One region of the Glutamicibacter sp. ZJUTW genome, then DNA from elsewhere that is predicted to be linked to it. Evidence: riboswitches for the same ligand, from Rfam matches in the RefSeq annotation. Region 1 holds a riboswitch; the other holds the start of a gene.

Region 1 (7,795 bases):
CAACGCAGAATACGGCAACGGCGATGAACAGCGGGTGCTTCGGCCCCCACCGGTCGGTGACTTCTCCGGCGGCCACCATCCCCAGCATGCCGCTGGCGATCGGTGCGGCAAAGGCCAGCGCGAAGTAGCGTTCACCGTCCAGCAGCTCGCTGACCAGCGGCATCACCGTCGTCACGGCCATGGATTCGAAGGCGACCAAGAAGACGAGCACGAACATGCCAAGGGTGGTGGCAAGATACTGCGGAGCATAGATGGTGGACTCGGCACGCTCGGTTGATTGGCTGCTGCGGTTCAGGGGCATGCAACCATGATCTCAGGTTTCGCCTAGCCGCCGATCACGTGCAGGCTGAACGCCGCGAGGAAGCCCAAGGTCACCAGCAATCCGGTGTAGTCGTGCTCCACCTTGTAGGCTTCGGGAACCATGGTGTCGGCGATCATCGTCAAGATGCCTCCGGCAGCGACGGCGGTGGCGAAAGCCAGCACCTCGCCGGGCATGGATTCCAGCAGCAGGGCTCCGAGGAAGGCCGCGATGCCGCAGGAAATGGCGATGGCGCCCCAGAGCAACGCGATTGAGGATCCCTTCTTCCCGGACGCTTTCATCTGGGCGGTGCTCGCCAGGCCCTCGGGGACATTGGAGATGAAAATGGCGATCAGCATTGCCGGATTAATGCTTGCGCTGGCAACAACGGTCAGTCCCAGGGCCACGGATTCTGGAATGCCGTCGATGAGCGCGCCGACCGCGAGCGCGGATCCGGACGAATCCTGCTCGCCTGCGCGCTGCGCCTGCCTCTTTCCGGTCCGCCAGTCCAGCAGCCGGTTCGCAACGAAATACAAGGCAGCGCCCACAATGACACCGCCCAGCGTCGCACCAAGGCCACCGGTGCCATAGGCTTCGAGCACCAGCTCGAAGGCCAGGGCGCTGATCAGGACCCCGGCGCCGAAGGCCATGATGGCGCTGACCCAGACCTTGGGGATCTTCAGCCACCAGGCAGCACCGGACCCCAGCAGCAGGGCGGACCCGGCCACGGTGCCCCAAAGCAAAGCCTGCAACGAAGCGAACATGGCACCCACTATAGCCAGCAATGAGCCGGGTTAGTAGGTGCCATATGAGTTCTGACTGGGACTAACCCTCGTTGGACATGTTATTGAAACGCGAATAGTGGCCCTGGAAGGCCACGGTGATGGTCTTGGTCGGACCTGCACGGTGCTTCGCGATGATCACGTCGGCCTCGCCCGGACGGTTTTCCTTGTCGTACACGTCGTCGCGGTGCAGCAGGATGACCATGTCGGCGTCCTGCTCGATCGAACCCGATTCACGCAGGTCCGAGACCATGGGCCGCTTGTCGGTGCGCTGCTCCGAACCACGGTTCAGCTGCGATAGCGCGATCAGCGGCACGTCGAGTTCCTTGGCGAGCAGCTTGAGGTTACGCGAGAACTCCGAGACTTCCTGCTGGCGCGATTCCACGCGCTTGCCCGAACTCATCAGCTGCAGGTAGTCGAGGATGATCATGCGCAGCTCGTTGCGCTGCTTGAGCCGGCGGCACTTGGCGCGGATTTCCATCATGGACATGTTCGGCGAATCGTCGATGAACAGCGGGGCTTCGTTGAGCCGGCCCATGGTCGTGGCGATCTTGGTCCACTGCGCATCTTCCACCGAGCCCTTGCGCAGGTCCTGCAGCTGGATAGACGCTTCGGCCGAGAGCAGGCGCATCGCAATTTCGTTGCGGCCCATTTCCAGGGAGAAGAACACGGTGGCCATGTTGTGCTTGATGGCAGCCGAACGGGCGAAGTCCAGCGCGAAGGTCGACTTGCCGACGGCGGGACGGGCAGCGATGATGATCATCTGGCCGCCCTTCAGGCCCTGGGTCAGCTCGTCGAATTCGTAGAAGCCGGTGGGCACACCGGTGATGCCGTCGCCCGCGTTGGCCGCGTTCTCGATCTCGTCGACCGTGTCTTCGATGATGTCCGAGAGGCGCACATAGTCCTCGCTGCTGCGGTTCTCGGCAACCTTGTACACCTCGGCCTGGGCTTCGTTGACGATTGCGTCGACCTCGCCATCCGGCGAGTAGCCCATCTGGACGATGCGCGTACCGGCGTCAACCAGCCGGCGCAGCACTGCGCGTTCGCGCACGATTTCTGCGTAGTACCCGGCATTCGCCGCAGTGGGAACCTGCTGGATGAGGTTGTGCAGGTAGGCAGCGCCACCCACGCGCGAGATTTCGCCGCGCTTGGTCAGCAAGTCGGCTACGGTGACCGCATCGGCTGGCTCGCCGCGGCCGTAGAGGTCAACGATTGCCTCGTAGATGGATTCGTGGGAGGGACGGTAGAAGTCGGTGCCGCGGATGGATTCAACGACGTCGGCAATCGCATCCTTGGAAAGCATCATGCCGCCGAGCACCGACATTTCGGCCTCGATATCCTGTGGCGGCTTACGCCCTGCGTCGGATTCCCGTCCTTCGTAAACCGGCTCAGCACTCATTGCAGACACTTCCATCCCCTATTGACCCGCTGGGAAAATTCTCCTTGCCCTCATGGCAACGCTTCATCATGTCAGTCGATACGGACATTTAGCTGTAAAGCGCCTGTGGATATTTCTCTCCCGAAGCCAACACTAGGGCTGTTATTAACAGGCGTAAACCTCATTATCCACAGAATATGTGGATAACACACCGCTACCTGTGGACTCCCCTGTTCACAGTCTGGGGAGAACCCTGTGGATTACCCCACTCTACACACCGGTAACACCGATTGACTAGGCTGTTTGCATTTTCACACTTGTGGAAAGAAAGTTAATTCATTGAAGGTCACGCCAACCACATCGAGGTTATCAACACCCACAACCGCCCAGTTTCCGGGGTTTTTGCTCCTTTGTTCACATTTCCCCACACTTCATCCACAGTTTTGTGGATAACACTGTGGATACTGTTAATTTTGCAAAACCCTTAGTCACCACGGATTAATGTTCGCTATCAAGGCTCCGAGCCCGAAGTAGTTCACAACCGACAAGAATTTCACCGCTCAGGGCCGTGGATAACTTGATGTCGCCGACGTGGCGTTGCGTGAATTTGAAGCCGTAACTGGGCTCTTGGCGCACTGCCGCCGATTTACCTCCGCAATCAGCTGCAGTGGAAGTGCAATTACACGTCGAACTTGCCCGCAGTGCATGGGCTGCATGTAGTCCAGGGTTGCGGCCGGTGCGCCCGGAGATCAAGAGGCATCGCGCCTAGTTTTCAGATTGGCGCAAGTATAAAGTGATTCTGCAGGCCTCGAAATCAAAAAAGCTTCGGCCAGATCAATACGTTGATCTGGCCGAAGCTTTGGAAGTTCAGAAGGGCTTAGACGAGCTCGGGAACCGGCAGTGAATGGAAGCGCGAATCGTGGAAGATCTGCGGTGAGTGCTTCGAGATGCGGTGCCCGTGGACTTCCATCAAGATCACCCAGTGATCCCCCGCTTCGACCTCGTTGTAAATCGAGGTTTCCAGCCACAGCGTGGACTCGTTAATGAACAGTGCGCCCTGCTCCGAGGAATAGGTGTCGATCCCGCGGAATCGGTCGCCGTTCTTCGACGCGATCTGAGCACACACTCCTTCATTGCGTTCGCTGAGCACCGAAACGCCGATGCGGCCAGCGTTGCGCAGTTTTGGCCACGTATTCGATGATTTCTGCACGGCGAACATCACCAGTGCTGGCTCGAGGGAAACACCCACGGTAAATGACGAAGCCACAATGCCGGTCTTCTCGCCATCCAGTTCTGCACAGAGGGCGGCTACGCCTGACGGATGCTGAGCGAAAACCTTGCGCAGGGTCAACGGGTCAAGTTCAAGATTCAATGACATGGCTCGATTCCTTCGGGTCTTGCCCACCGCGCAGTAGTCCGCACGCCGGAGCTTCTTGCTTCTCGAAGCCGCCAGAGTTGGAGTTCCGCGCCGTGTGCGGTACTTGTTCCAGCACGTTTTTGCGTGGAACCGAATCCTCACCTGGAGCACCCCACTACCGTTGAGAGGGTTGCCGATCAGCAAGCCAGGGCTTATAGCTGATGCTCTTGATTCTGCTTAAAACAATATGGGTGATTACGAAGCAGCGTCAAACAATTCACTTCTTAAATCGAAATACTCCGGTATTCATTCGGTGAACTGCGGTCATTTCTGGTCGCAATCGTTCATTTGTTCGCCACACATCATGTCCTGTTCGCCTTAATGCTGAGGAACCGGCTTGCAACGGAATCCCTGCCCGGTTCGGCCCCCAGTACCTGTTCTGCCGGTTGGCAACGAGCCTCGGCCCGCCCGGACCAATCACGGTCCAGGAGGGCCGGGAAACCCCAGGTACTTCCGCGCTTCAGAGCCGGTGGAAGCTTTCGGCGAGTGCGTACACCGGGGTGCCCAGCCCCTCGTAGCGGGCCTTGAGCTGCAGCCCGAGGTACTTGGAGTAGTGGCGCGACTGGTGCAGGTTGCCGCCGTGGAACCACAGGTTCTTGACCCTGGTCGGCTTCCACATGTTGCGCAGCTCCCCCTCCCACGGTCCGGGATCCTTGGTGGTGCCCGACCCCAGTCCCCAGCACTTGCCCACCTCGTCGGCGACCTCCTGGGATATCAGCTGCGCGGCCCAGCCATTCATGGAGCCGTAACCGGTCGCGTAGACCACCGCATCGGCGGGCAGCTCGGTGCCGTCGGCCAGTACCACGGAATGCTCGGTCAGGTGCGAGACTTCTCCCTTGGCCAGGGCGATGGAACCATCGGCCACCAGCTCCGAGGCGCCGATGTTGATGTAGTAGCCCGAACCGCGGCGCAGGTACTTCAGGAACAGGCCCGAGTCGTCGTCCCCGAAGTCCAGATCGAACCCGGCATCGGTCAGCGACTGGTAGAACTGAGCGTCATCCTCGCGGATCTGGGCGAAGGCCGGCTTGTGGAACTCGGGCAGAACCTTGTACGGGATCGAGGCGAAGATCAAGTCCGCGGTATTGTGGTCGATCCCGTTGGCCAGCGCCTCCTCCGAGTACAGCGGGCCGAGCACGGTCTTCATCAGCGATTCGGAACGCACGATATGGGTGCTGGAGCGCTGCACCATGACCGGCTTCGCTCTGTTGTTCACCAGGTCGGCGCAGATGTCGTGGGCTGAATTGTTCGACCCGATCACCACCACGTTCTTGCCCCGGTAGGCCTCTCCGCCAGGATGGGTCGAAGAGTGGTTCTGCTCGCCGGCGAAGATGTCCTGCCCCGGGTACTGCGGCAGGTTCGGGATGCCTGACATGCCGGTGGCCAGGACCAGATGGGCGGGGCGCAGGGTCAGCGGCTGGCCGTCGCGGATGACGTCGACGATCCAGCCCTCGCCTTCGGAGTCCTTGCGTGCGCCCACCGCCTCAGTCAGGGACCAGTAGTCCAGCTCCATGAGCTTTGTGTAGCACTCCAGCCAGTCCCCCATCTTGTCCTTCGGGGTGAACACCGGCCAGTGGTCGGGGAACTCGATATACGGCATGTGGTCGTACCAGACCGGGTCGTGCAGGGCCAGGGAGTGGTAGCGCGAACGCCACTGGTCGCCGGGCTTGGGATGCTTGTCGATGATCAGCGCGGGCACGCCCATGCGCTTCAGCCGCGCACCCAGGCCGATGCCGCCCTGGCCGCCGCCGATGACCAGGACATAGGGCTGCTCAGTGATTCCCAAGGATTCCTGGGCCTTCTTCCGCCGGTCCAGCCAGTTCTCCGAGACCATGTCCGCCCCGTGGTCCGCCCCCAATTCGCGGCGCGCCCCGGAAGGCTCGGGGAAGTCGCGCAGTCCTTGCGCGGTGGACAGCATTGTCCAGCCCAACCCGTCGCGCAACCGGAACAGGCCCTTGCCCTGCACCGCATCGTTCTCGAAGGTGAACCAGGCCTCGATGACGCCCTCGGCTTCCGTGGCGCTGGTCACCTGCAGGTTGCGCGGCCAGGCCCCGGCATCGATGCCCAGCAGCATGGACTGGATGCCGTCGCGCCCCTCCGCGGTATGCAGGTTCCAAGTCAGCGAGGTCAGGTCGCGCCAGTAGGATTCCTCGCCGAACATTTGCACTGCGGCGGCGGAATCACTGGCCGACAACGCCTGCTGCAGCTTCGCCAGCCATGATCGTGCCTGGGTTTCCGGGGAGTTCTCGGCCATCGTCATCACTTCATTTCTTTCTGGAACCGTCTAATTGGTGCGTCAGGTGCCCTGCCGCGTGGAATCCAGATTATGACGTGGATCACAAGAAGAAAGGGTTGCAAAAGGTTGCGCGATGTCAGCAGGAGAAGACCACCGGCACGGTCAGCCGGTATGGGCGCGCGGCGATGATTCCGCCGAGCTTGGCACGCAGCCGTGACACCTCGGCGCGCACCGTCACCGCACTCACGGGCCTAGGCCACAGCTCAGCGAGCCCGTCCGCATCGACACCCTGGTGCCGACGGGCTAGAAGCTCCAGGATCTGCCAATGCCGCCACCCCAGTGGCACTTCGGTGCGTTCCGAGCCCACGCTGATCACCACCTTAGGCACCGGGCCGGAGCACAGTTCCAGCACTACCCGCTCCGCAACGGGACGCAGTAACCATCCCCCGGGGACCGGTGCGGCGTGCATGGCGCCCAGACCGCGTACCCAGACGTTGCCCTCCTGCAGCCCCCCAGGCACAGGGAGGCGTGCCGGGCAGTCGAATCCTCGGCTGGCGGCCACGGCAAGATGCCCATCCACCAGCACGTAGCGTCCGCCCGGGCCATCCACGGCACTGCGCAGCTCGTCCAGCTCCAGCTGGTGCAGCCGCAGTAGCTCACCCTCGGCCTCCCGCGCGGTCGCGGAAACCAGCGCGAGGGTGTGCGGATGCGCGGTACGGAAGGACCCAGCCAGAGTCACCGTGGCCGCCAAGGCGCCGGTGGCCGGGTTGACGATCGGCGCCGAGGTGCACACCCAGGCATGCTGCTCCTCGCGGGCATGCTCCGGGCCGAAGACCTGAATGGGAATCCGGTCGACCATAACCGTGCCGATGCCATTGGTTCCCACATCCGCCTCCCGCCAGCGCGCTCCAGGAATGAAGCCGATACCGTCACTTTGCCGGCGCACGGCGCGCGGGCCGCGCACCGAGAGGATGTAGCCTTCCTCGTCGGTGATGACCAGCTGGTTTTCTGCCTGCCCTGCCAGGGGCAGGAGCCGGTCGCCCAGCAGTTGGCCGAGAATCGACATTTCCTGGTTGCCCCGCCGGCGAGCAGCCAGCTCTTCCTCCGGCAGCAACCTGGATTCTCCACCGCGGCCCGGAGCCCGCTTCCAGGAGCGCGCAATGACCGGACGCACCTCGCTCCGGATGCGCGCGCCCTCGGACCAGGCGCGATGCAAGGGCAGCAATTGCCGGGCGTAACCCAGTGGATCCACACCGGCGCCGAGCGCAGCTTGCAGGCTCTGGGCAGCAGGAGTGCGGACAGGTGTCATGCTTAGAGAATGGCATGCATCCTGGTCTAGGGGAAGACTTGCAGTCCTTTCCTGCATGCCAGCGCCACTGCTGTGCACTCGGCGCTGCAATGCATCCATTCAACGAAATGAAACTTCGTTTCGTAGATAGAACTGCAGTTTCATGCCACGATATGAATCAGTGTGATCCACTCCATATTCCGAGCCGGCGAACCCGGCTGCAGCGGAACAGTAACAGAGAACAAAGGACGTCACCCCATGGTCATGACCCGTGCAAACCATTCAGAACTGACCCCGCTGCGTTTCCTTGAGCGCACAACCGAGGCCTATCCGAAGAAGACCGCCGTCATCCATGGAACTCGCAGCTACACCTACGCGGAACTCGAAGCACGCGTGCAC
Region 2 (7,795 bases), 370 kb from region 1:
GCACCGCTTGCCAGAGCCCGGGCAATGGCGACGCGTTGGCGTTGTCCCCCGGAAAGCTCTCCTGGGCGTCTTCCGACCAGCTGTTCTGGCAGATTCACCTGATCCATCAACTGCGCGACTCGCTGGGCACGCCAAGCGGAATCACCCAGACGGTAGTTGACCATTGGTTCATCGATGATCGAGCCGATCGACTGTCGCGGGTCCAGGGCAGAGTCGGGGTTCTGATAGACCAGTTGCGCGTCCCTCCACAGGTCATAGCGCTGCTTGCCGCTGATGTTGGCAACTTCTCTGCCGTTGACCAGCACCGATCCTTCGGTGGCTGGATGCATTCCCATGATGATTTTTGCTGTTGTGGATTTTCCGGAACCGGATTCGCCTACCAGCGAGAACGTGGTGCCTCGCTGCACTTCGAAACTGACGTCGGAAAGAACCTGGTGCTCGTTGCGGCCTTTGCCGAAGACCTTGCCGAGTCCCTCCACTGTGATCGCGATGTCGTCTGAGGTTGAAGGTTGCTGCCGGTCCTGATGCGCATAGGCCTGGTCGAGCAGTGCCTTGGTGTACGGTTCAGTGCTCTGTGCAACCAGCGCCGGAACGCTGCGATCTTCGAGGAGCCTCCCCGAATTCATGACCAGTACCCGGTCTGCGATGTCAGTCGCAACAGCCAGATCGTGAGTTACGAAGAGTACAGTGGTTCCCTTCTTCCGAGCCAGCGAAACGAAAACTTCCAAAACTGTGCGCTGGACGGTGACGTCCAAGGCGCTGGTGGGTTCATCCGCAATGAGCAGTTGAGGATTCAACGCGAAGGCGATGGCAATCAATACACGTTGCTTCAGCCCGCCAGAAAGCTCGTGCGGAAATTGATCCAGCCGGCTTTCCGCCCGGTCGATGCCAACGCTCTGCATCAGTTCGATTGCCTTAGAGCGCCACTGGGCCTTTGGAACTGAGCGTGACGGATGCAAACGGAATACTTCGATGATCTGGGAGCCAATGGTCTTCACGGGATCCAGCGAGGCGCCCGGATCCTGCGGGACTAAGCCGATTCCGGCACCACGAATGGCACGCCAGTCGGACAAAGAAAGATTGGTGACTTCAGTACCGCCGAAACGCACGCTTCCCTGGACCTCAGTCCCCTGTGGCAATAGGCCAATCAGGGTCTTGGTCAGCGTTGATTTGCCCGAGCCGGATTCACCGACAATGGCAACGATTTGTCCCGCTGGAATTTCCAAGTTGATGCTGTCAGCAGCTACGGTGCCTTGGGCATACTGGACTGTTAAGTCCTCTATGCGGATCACCGCAGAAGAAGCGTTGCTGGTTGCGTTCATGGTCTTGTCCGTTCATCGAAGTGTAGAGCTAGAAGCGGAATGCCTTGTTGATGGCACGTCCCAGTACGGCTGTCAGCATGACCGCCGACACGATGACCAATCCCGGCAATGTCGTCAGCCACCAAGCCACCGAAAGGTACTGGCGGCCTTCGGAAATCAGCAGTCCCCATTCAGGGGTTGGCGGTGGCGACCCGAAGCCGAGGAACCCTAAACCGGAGATCGCAAGAATTGCAGCACCCAGATCCACAGCTAGCAAGGACAGCACCGGACCGACGATATGCGGGATGATGTGCCGACGCAGCACCGTGAAGTACTTCCCGCCACTCATTAACGCTGCCTGCACGAAATCTCGAGAGCGGACCCTCAGCACCTCTGTGCGCACGAGGCGTGCGAATGCCGCGATCGAGGCGATGCCTACACCCAGGCCCAAGGACAGCGGTCCAGGTTCAGTCGCGGTGACCAGAATCAGCGCAATGAGGAAGGCCGGAACTGCCAGGACAATATCGACAAATCGCATTGCCACGGTATCTGCGAAACGTCCAGCAGTGCCCGCCAGCAGACCGAGGATCGAGCCGACAACGCTTCCAACCAAGCACGCCAGGCCCGCGGTCAGCAGGGTCTGGCGCGTTCCGTAGACAACTCGGCTGTAGATGTCACGCCCCAGATGGTCGGTTCCGAACAGGTGTTCCGCGGATGGCGCTAGCAGCTTGTCAGCCGGCACACCAGTAATCGGGTCGTGGCCCGTAAAGAGCGATGGAAGAAAAGCCCACGCCACAAATACGGCCAGCGGAATGAGAACCCACCAAGCGGCAAACCAGCGTGCTGCTGGATTTCCTATTTTGGTTGCAGTCTTGGTTGAAGCTAGCGGCTGGTCAGCAGTGTCCACCGATCCAACGTGTTCGGTTATGAGACTCATTAGTCCTACTTTCCTTACGCAACAAGCGAGCGGGTTGCGCCGCTTGTTGACGTGACGATGCGTGGATCGAGCTGCGGGTGGATGAGATCAACGAGCAAGTTGACTGCGGTGAAAACGACTGCGGTCAGCAGCACCAATCCCTGGACCAGTGGAATGTCCTGCGCCGTCACTGACTGCAAGATCAGCTGGCCTAATCCCGCGCGGGAAAACACGGTCTCGGTGATGACGGAACCAGCGAGCAAGGCACCAATGGTGATACCGGCAATGGATAGCGCGGCCGGGGCCGCGTTCTTCAAGGTGTGCCGGTAGAAGATCCATGCTTCGCTTGCGCCTTTGGCGCGCAAAACTTCAATAAACGGTTGCCTATTCACTTCCTGCACGCTCTTGATCAGGACCTGGGCAATCGGAGCGCTCAGGTGCACGGCCAGCACGAAGATTGGCACCGCCAACGACATGAACGATCCATCCGGGAACAGCGACATCACGCCGAGCTGCACGGCCAACAGCTGCAAGAGCAGCAGACCCAACCAGAAAACAGGTATCGAAACCATCAAAGGTGGCAGGTTCAGCAGCGCCTTGCGCAACTTCCCGCCTCTGGCCAGGCTCGCAGCCGACGCGATAATCAGGGCGAATACCACTGAAAGAACGAATGCACTGCCAGCCAGAATCAAGGTTGATCCAGCGACTTCCCCGATGCGCGTTGCCACTTCCGAACCATTGGATAACGAATATCCAAGATCCCCGCGAAGCAACCCGAGCAACTGCGAGAAGTACTGCACGAAGAGCGGCTGGTCGTATCCGTAGTATGCCTTCATCTGGGCAATGGTGGCCGGATCCGCCGCCGAGTCAGTGCTCAGGAAGATCGTGACCGGGTCATTCGGCAAGGATTGCACGGCAATGAAAACCGCTGTGTAGGCAAGCCAGATGACCAGAAGCGCCTGTCCCAGTCGTTTTACGATGTAAGTGCCCATGGATTTGGTTCCTAGCCTTCGCTCTTCCAAGCACCTTGGAAGATGGGCGCGGTACCGGAAGTGAACTCGACGTTCGCCGAGCTATTGGCGCCATAGACCTGGACTTCGTCCCAAAGAACCAGCGTCAGGGCCTTGTCCAGCACCAGGGCACGCTGTTCTTCTTCGACCAGCTTCAGGTGTTCCTCATCGGTGGTCGCCGACTGCTCTTTGGTGAAAAGCTTGTTCAGTTCAGGATCAGCGCGAAGGGTCTGGTTGTTGTTCGCAGGTGCATAGACCGGGCCCAGTCCGCCGTACGCAAACTGGCGAGTTCCGAAGAACTCCACCTTGTCGTCGACAAGTGCGTTGGTCAGGAAAGTATTGTCCGCCGCGCGGTTGATCAGCTGGACGCCGATCTCGCGCCATTGCTGCTCAATCAGTTCGAACGCTGGCTTGATGACTACGGAGTTATTGGAGGTGGAAACCGTGACTTCCAACTTTTTCCCGTCCTTCTCCCGAATGCCATCTGTGCCCGGATTCCATCCGGCCTCGTCCAATAACTGCTTGGCCTTTTCCGGGTTATAAGCCAATTCTGCTGACAGGTCTACAAACCCTGGTGCCTTGTGGTTGAGGATCGATCCCGAAATGACATAGCTATCCGAGAGAACGGTGTCTTTGATGGCCTGGCGGTCGATTGCAACCTGCAGTGCCTGGCGGACTTTGACGTCTTCCAGCTTTCCCGAGCCAATGCGCACGGCCGCGTGGTTGGTGGTCAGGTCCACCCCTTCGGCGGCATAAACCTTGCCGCCGCTGGAGGCCAGCACCTGTTCGTCTACCGGCTGCAATCCTCGGACGAGATCCACCTGCCCGGACTGGGCGGCGCCGGCACGGCTAGCGACCTCTGGAAGGTACTTGATAACCAGGGTATCCAGGTAGGCATCGCCCTGGTTCGGGGCAGTTTCTGGCGCCCAGGCGTAGTCATCCCGGCTGCTGAAAACGACTTCTTCATCAGGCTTTTCCGATTCGAAGACGAATGGGCCGGAACCAACTATCTTGGAGATCGAAGACTGCGCGGCATTGTCCAGTTCAAGGGTCTTCGGGGACACCAAACCAGCAGTTACGGAGGAAGTCGACCTGAGGAAATTGGCATCTGGTCGCTTGAGCGTTACCTTGACCTTGTTGCCCCCTACGACTTCTGCCGACTTATAGGCGGCAAAATCAACGTTTGGCGCAATCTGGGCAGACTTGATTCCCTTTCCAAGGGCGTCCAGGTTCAGCTTCACAGCCTCAGCATCCAGCTTGGAGCCGTCTGAGAAAGTGACACCGTCGCGAATGGTGAAAGTGAACTCCGTCTGGTCCTCATTGGCTTCGAACTCGCTGGCGATCCAGCCAACCAGTTTGCCGGCTTCCACGTCATAGTAGGTCAGGCGATCAAGCACTGAGTTCAGAACATTCGCCTTCTCATAGAAGCGTGCTGCCTGAGTCTGCCAATTGTTGATAGGGGTGACTTCAGCGAAGGTGAAGGTGCCACCTTCAACCGGCGTCCCTGGATCGGCTACCGCCTGCGCTGCGCCCGTCTTATTGGCGTTGCCGCCGCACGCGGTGAGCGATAAGCCCAGAACGGCAAGAATCGCAGTGGTCTTCAGTCCAAAATGTGCTGTACGCATGATTTCAAATGTCCTCTCGGTTGGTGACCCGAGGATTACGCCTAGATTCCCTGTACGTTCTGCCATGATTCGTGGGACTACTCTTGGCGAGTTTCTCCCGGCAGACTGTCGTGAAAATTAGCAATCTCCATCGGTCCCGGCCTTAGCACCGCTCCCGTTTACGGGTGGTTGCTGCGACTTCAACGAGCCAGGTCTCTCGGTCGCTCTGGATGGGGTGTGCGGCTGTACCGGCCGAACAATTCAAGTCTGCAACCCGTGAATTCAGCAGACAAGCGTTACGTAAGACAGGGGTCATGAAGTCACACAACGCATTCTGAAATGCCCGATGTTCGTAATATTGGGCGTAATGCTCTGTCACAAGTCCAAGGATTAAGCACCTTGACAGGAAATCCTTGACGCTGCTGGCCTCGGCGGAGACAATGCGTCATCAGGAGCGCGAAGCGGCCCGGCTCCTGTCGGTGCCGGGCCGCTTCGCGCACGCCGAAACGTGCGGCGCAATGGGGGTTGCCGTCAGGAACCGGAGACCGGGGTGAGCACTCCCTGGACCAGCGGATCCTCGGTCGTGGCCAGGTACTCCTGCAGCCGCGGATCGGAAAATGCTTCCACCAGCTTCTGCGCATCGGCGCTCTTGGCATACTCCGCGCCCATGATCAGGCGGGAGGCAAAGGTCTTGGGCGGCTCGGGGAACAAGATCCCCTGGTCGCGGTCGACCTTGCCCGCATCGAACTGGGAGACGTAGCCGATCGCCACGCCGACGTCGTCGAGCATGCGCGGCATCGCCAGCAGGTCGGCTTCCTTCAGCTCGAAGCCCCGGGGGTTATCAACCACATCGGAGATCTTCGCGGTGCGCGGTTCGATGTCCGGGTCCAGGCCGAGCAGACCCTCGCGTTGCAGCAGCCACAGCGCCTGGCCCTGGTTGGCCACGTCGTTGGGCAGCAGCAGCGAGGCGCCGCGCGGGATGTCCTCGACCGAGTCGTAATGGTTCGAGTAGAGCCCGAAACCCCACTGGAAGAGCTCCACCGTGGGTTCCAGCTCGACTCCGGCAGCCTCGGCGGACTGCTCCATGTACCACTGGTGCTCGAAAATGGTGGCATCGAATTGGCCGCTGGCCACCGCCTGGTTGGCCTGGATCGGATCCTGCAGCCCGACCTTCTCGATTTCGATGCCGTAGTCAGGCGCGATCTGGCGCGCCACGAAATCCAGGATCTTCTCCTCCCCGGCCATGGCCGGTTCGAAGTGGACCGTGAACTTCGTCTGGCTTCCGGCGGCCGAGGCGGCGGCAGGGGCGGAGCGCTGCTGGCCCAGCAGCACGCCGAGGATGAGGGCGGCCACGGCCGCGAGGGCGGCGATGGTCCAGGGAAGGGCATTGCGGTTCTTGCGCAGCGTGAAGCCGTGGTCGTGCCCGGTGTGCGATGTAGTCATGGTCTCGCTCGTTCGTTCGTCGATGGTGTTCAGGGACGCGCCAGGGCGCGGGCGATGCGGTCGCCGAGGAATTGGACAATTTGCACGGTCAGGATCAGCACCACGATGGTCGCCAGCATGACATTCATGTCGAAGCGCTGGTAGCCGTAGGTCACGGCGAGATAGCCGATGCCCCCGGCCCCGATGGTCCCGGCGATGGCCGAGTACTCGATCATCGAGATGGTGTTCAGCGTGATGGCCGAGGCCAGGGCCGGCAGCGCCTCGCGGATCTGGGTGGTGCCGATGATCTGCGCGGCCGAACCGCCGGTCACCAGCCCTACGGCCAGGTTGTGCCTCGGCAGGTCGTTCAGCGCGTTCTGCACCAGCCGGGCGAAGAACGGGATGCCGGCAATGGTCATGGGCACGGCAGCCGCGGCAATGCCGATGGTGGTGCCGGTGACCCATTTGGTGAAGGGGATGATCGCTGCCATCAGCACCAGGAACGGCAGGGAGCGTCCCATGTTGGCGATCCAGCTGAGCACCGCATGCAGGCGCGCCCGCGGGAAGAGCCCCTGTCGATCGGTGTTGTACAGCGCGATGCCCATCAGTCCTCCGAGGCTGATGACCAGGGCCATGACGATTCCGACCATGGCCCAGGTCTGGCCGTAGGCCGGCAGCATCAACTCGGGCAATTGCTGCCACGGAGTGTCGGTGCCCACCGCTGCGCTTTCAAAGGGGATTCTCATGCGTTGGCCTCCACCAGTTCGCGATTGTTGCGGGCCAGGCTGCCCGGGTCGGCCTGCAGGCCCCACCCGTCCAGCAACCGGACCAGGTCCTGAGGGCTCGTGCCCCGCACGCCCAAGCGCACGCGGCCCAAGGTCCCCTCGTGGTGCGCCTCGACGGCACCGCCAAGCAGGGCCACCGCGATCCCGTGCTCGATGCCCAGCCGGGAGATCCAGCCGGGATCGACCCGGTCTTTGCGGTAGGCCACCGTCACGGCATAGTCGAAGCCTGCCGGCAGGTCCTCGGCCCGCAGCGGCAGCAGCTTCTCCCCGGTCGCCGAGCCTGGGGAGGCCACCAGCTCATGCAGGGCTCCGTGCTCGGCAATGCGCCTGCCGGCCAGCTGGGCGACCTCGTCGGCCACATGCCGCACCACATCCATCTCATGGGTGATCAGGATGATGGACAAGCCCAGATCGCTGCGCAGCGAATCCAGCAGCCCCAGCACCTGGTGCGTGGATTCGGGATCCAGGCCCGAGGTGGCTTCGTCGGAGAGCAGCAGCCGTGGCCGCAGGGCCAGGGCCCGGGCGATGCCGACGCGCTGCCGCTGGCCGCCGGAGAGCTGCCCGAGATAGGCGTTCGCCTTCTCCAGCAGCCCGACCCGGTCCAGCAGCTGGGCCACCCGCTGCTGCATTTCGTGGTGGACCACCCCGAGGTTCCGCAGCGGAAGGGCCACGTTCTCGGCGACGCTCAGCCGGCTCAGCAGGGCCGAGTTCTGGAAGATCGTGCCGATGGCGCGGCGTTCAGCGCGCAAGGCCCTGC

Evidence for each region. A riboswitch is a leader RNA that binds a small molecule or an ion and turns the genes downstream of it on or off. The one in region 1 is predicted to bind S-adenosylmethionine.
Region 2: another riboswitch for S-adenosylmethionine. It lies ahead of F0M17_RS01320 (ABC transporter substrate-binding protein); the one in region 1 lies ahead of F0M17_RS16525 (flavin reductase family protein).

The regions. Positions count from the first base shown of each region.
Region 1 is NZ_CP043624.1:3,522,092-3,529,886, forward strand. It holds gene F0M17_RS16510 (MFS transporter) at 1-301, opposite strand, end outside; gene F0M17_RS16515 (ZIP family metal transporter) at 325-1,062, opposite strand; gene dnaB (replicative DNA helicase) at 1,124-2,479, opposite strand; gene F0M17_RS16525 (flavin reductase family protein) at 3,336-3,836, opposite strand; SAM riboswitch class IV at 3,931-4,048, opposite strand; gene F0M17_RS16530 (NAD(P)-binding domain-containing protein) at 4,336-6,132, opposite strand; gene F0M17_RS16535 (helix-turn-helix domain-containing protein) at 6,245-7,417, opposite strand; gene F0M17_RS16540 (AMP-binding protein) at 7,655-7,795, shown strand, end outside.
Region 2 is NZ_CP043624.1:270,074-277,868, reverse strand. It holds gene F0M17_RS01335 (ABC transporter ATP-binding protein) at 1-1,322, opposite strand, end outside; gene F0M17_RS01330 (ABC transporter permease) at 1,351-2,238, opposite strand; gene F0M17_RS01325 (ABC transporter permease) at 2,253-3,209, opposite strand; gene F0M17_RS01320 (ABC transporter substrate-binding protein) at 3,221-4,852, opposite strand; SAM riboswitch class I at 4,977-5,068, opposite strand; gene F0M17_RS01315 (MetQ/NlpA family ABC transporter substrate-binding protein) at 5,363-6,274, opposite strand; gene F0M17_RS01310 (methionine ABC transporter permease) at 6,304-6,999, opposite strand; gene F0M17_RS01305 (methionine ABC transporter ATP-binding protein) at 6,996-7,795, opposite strand, start outside.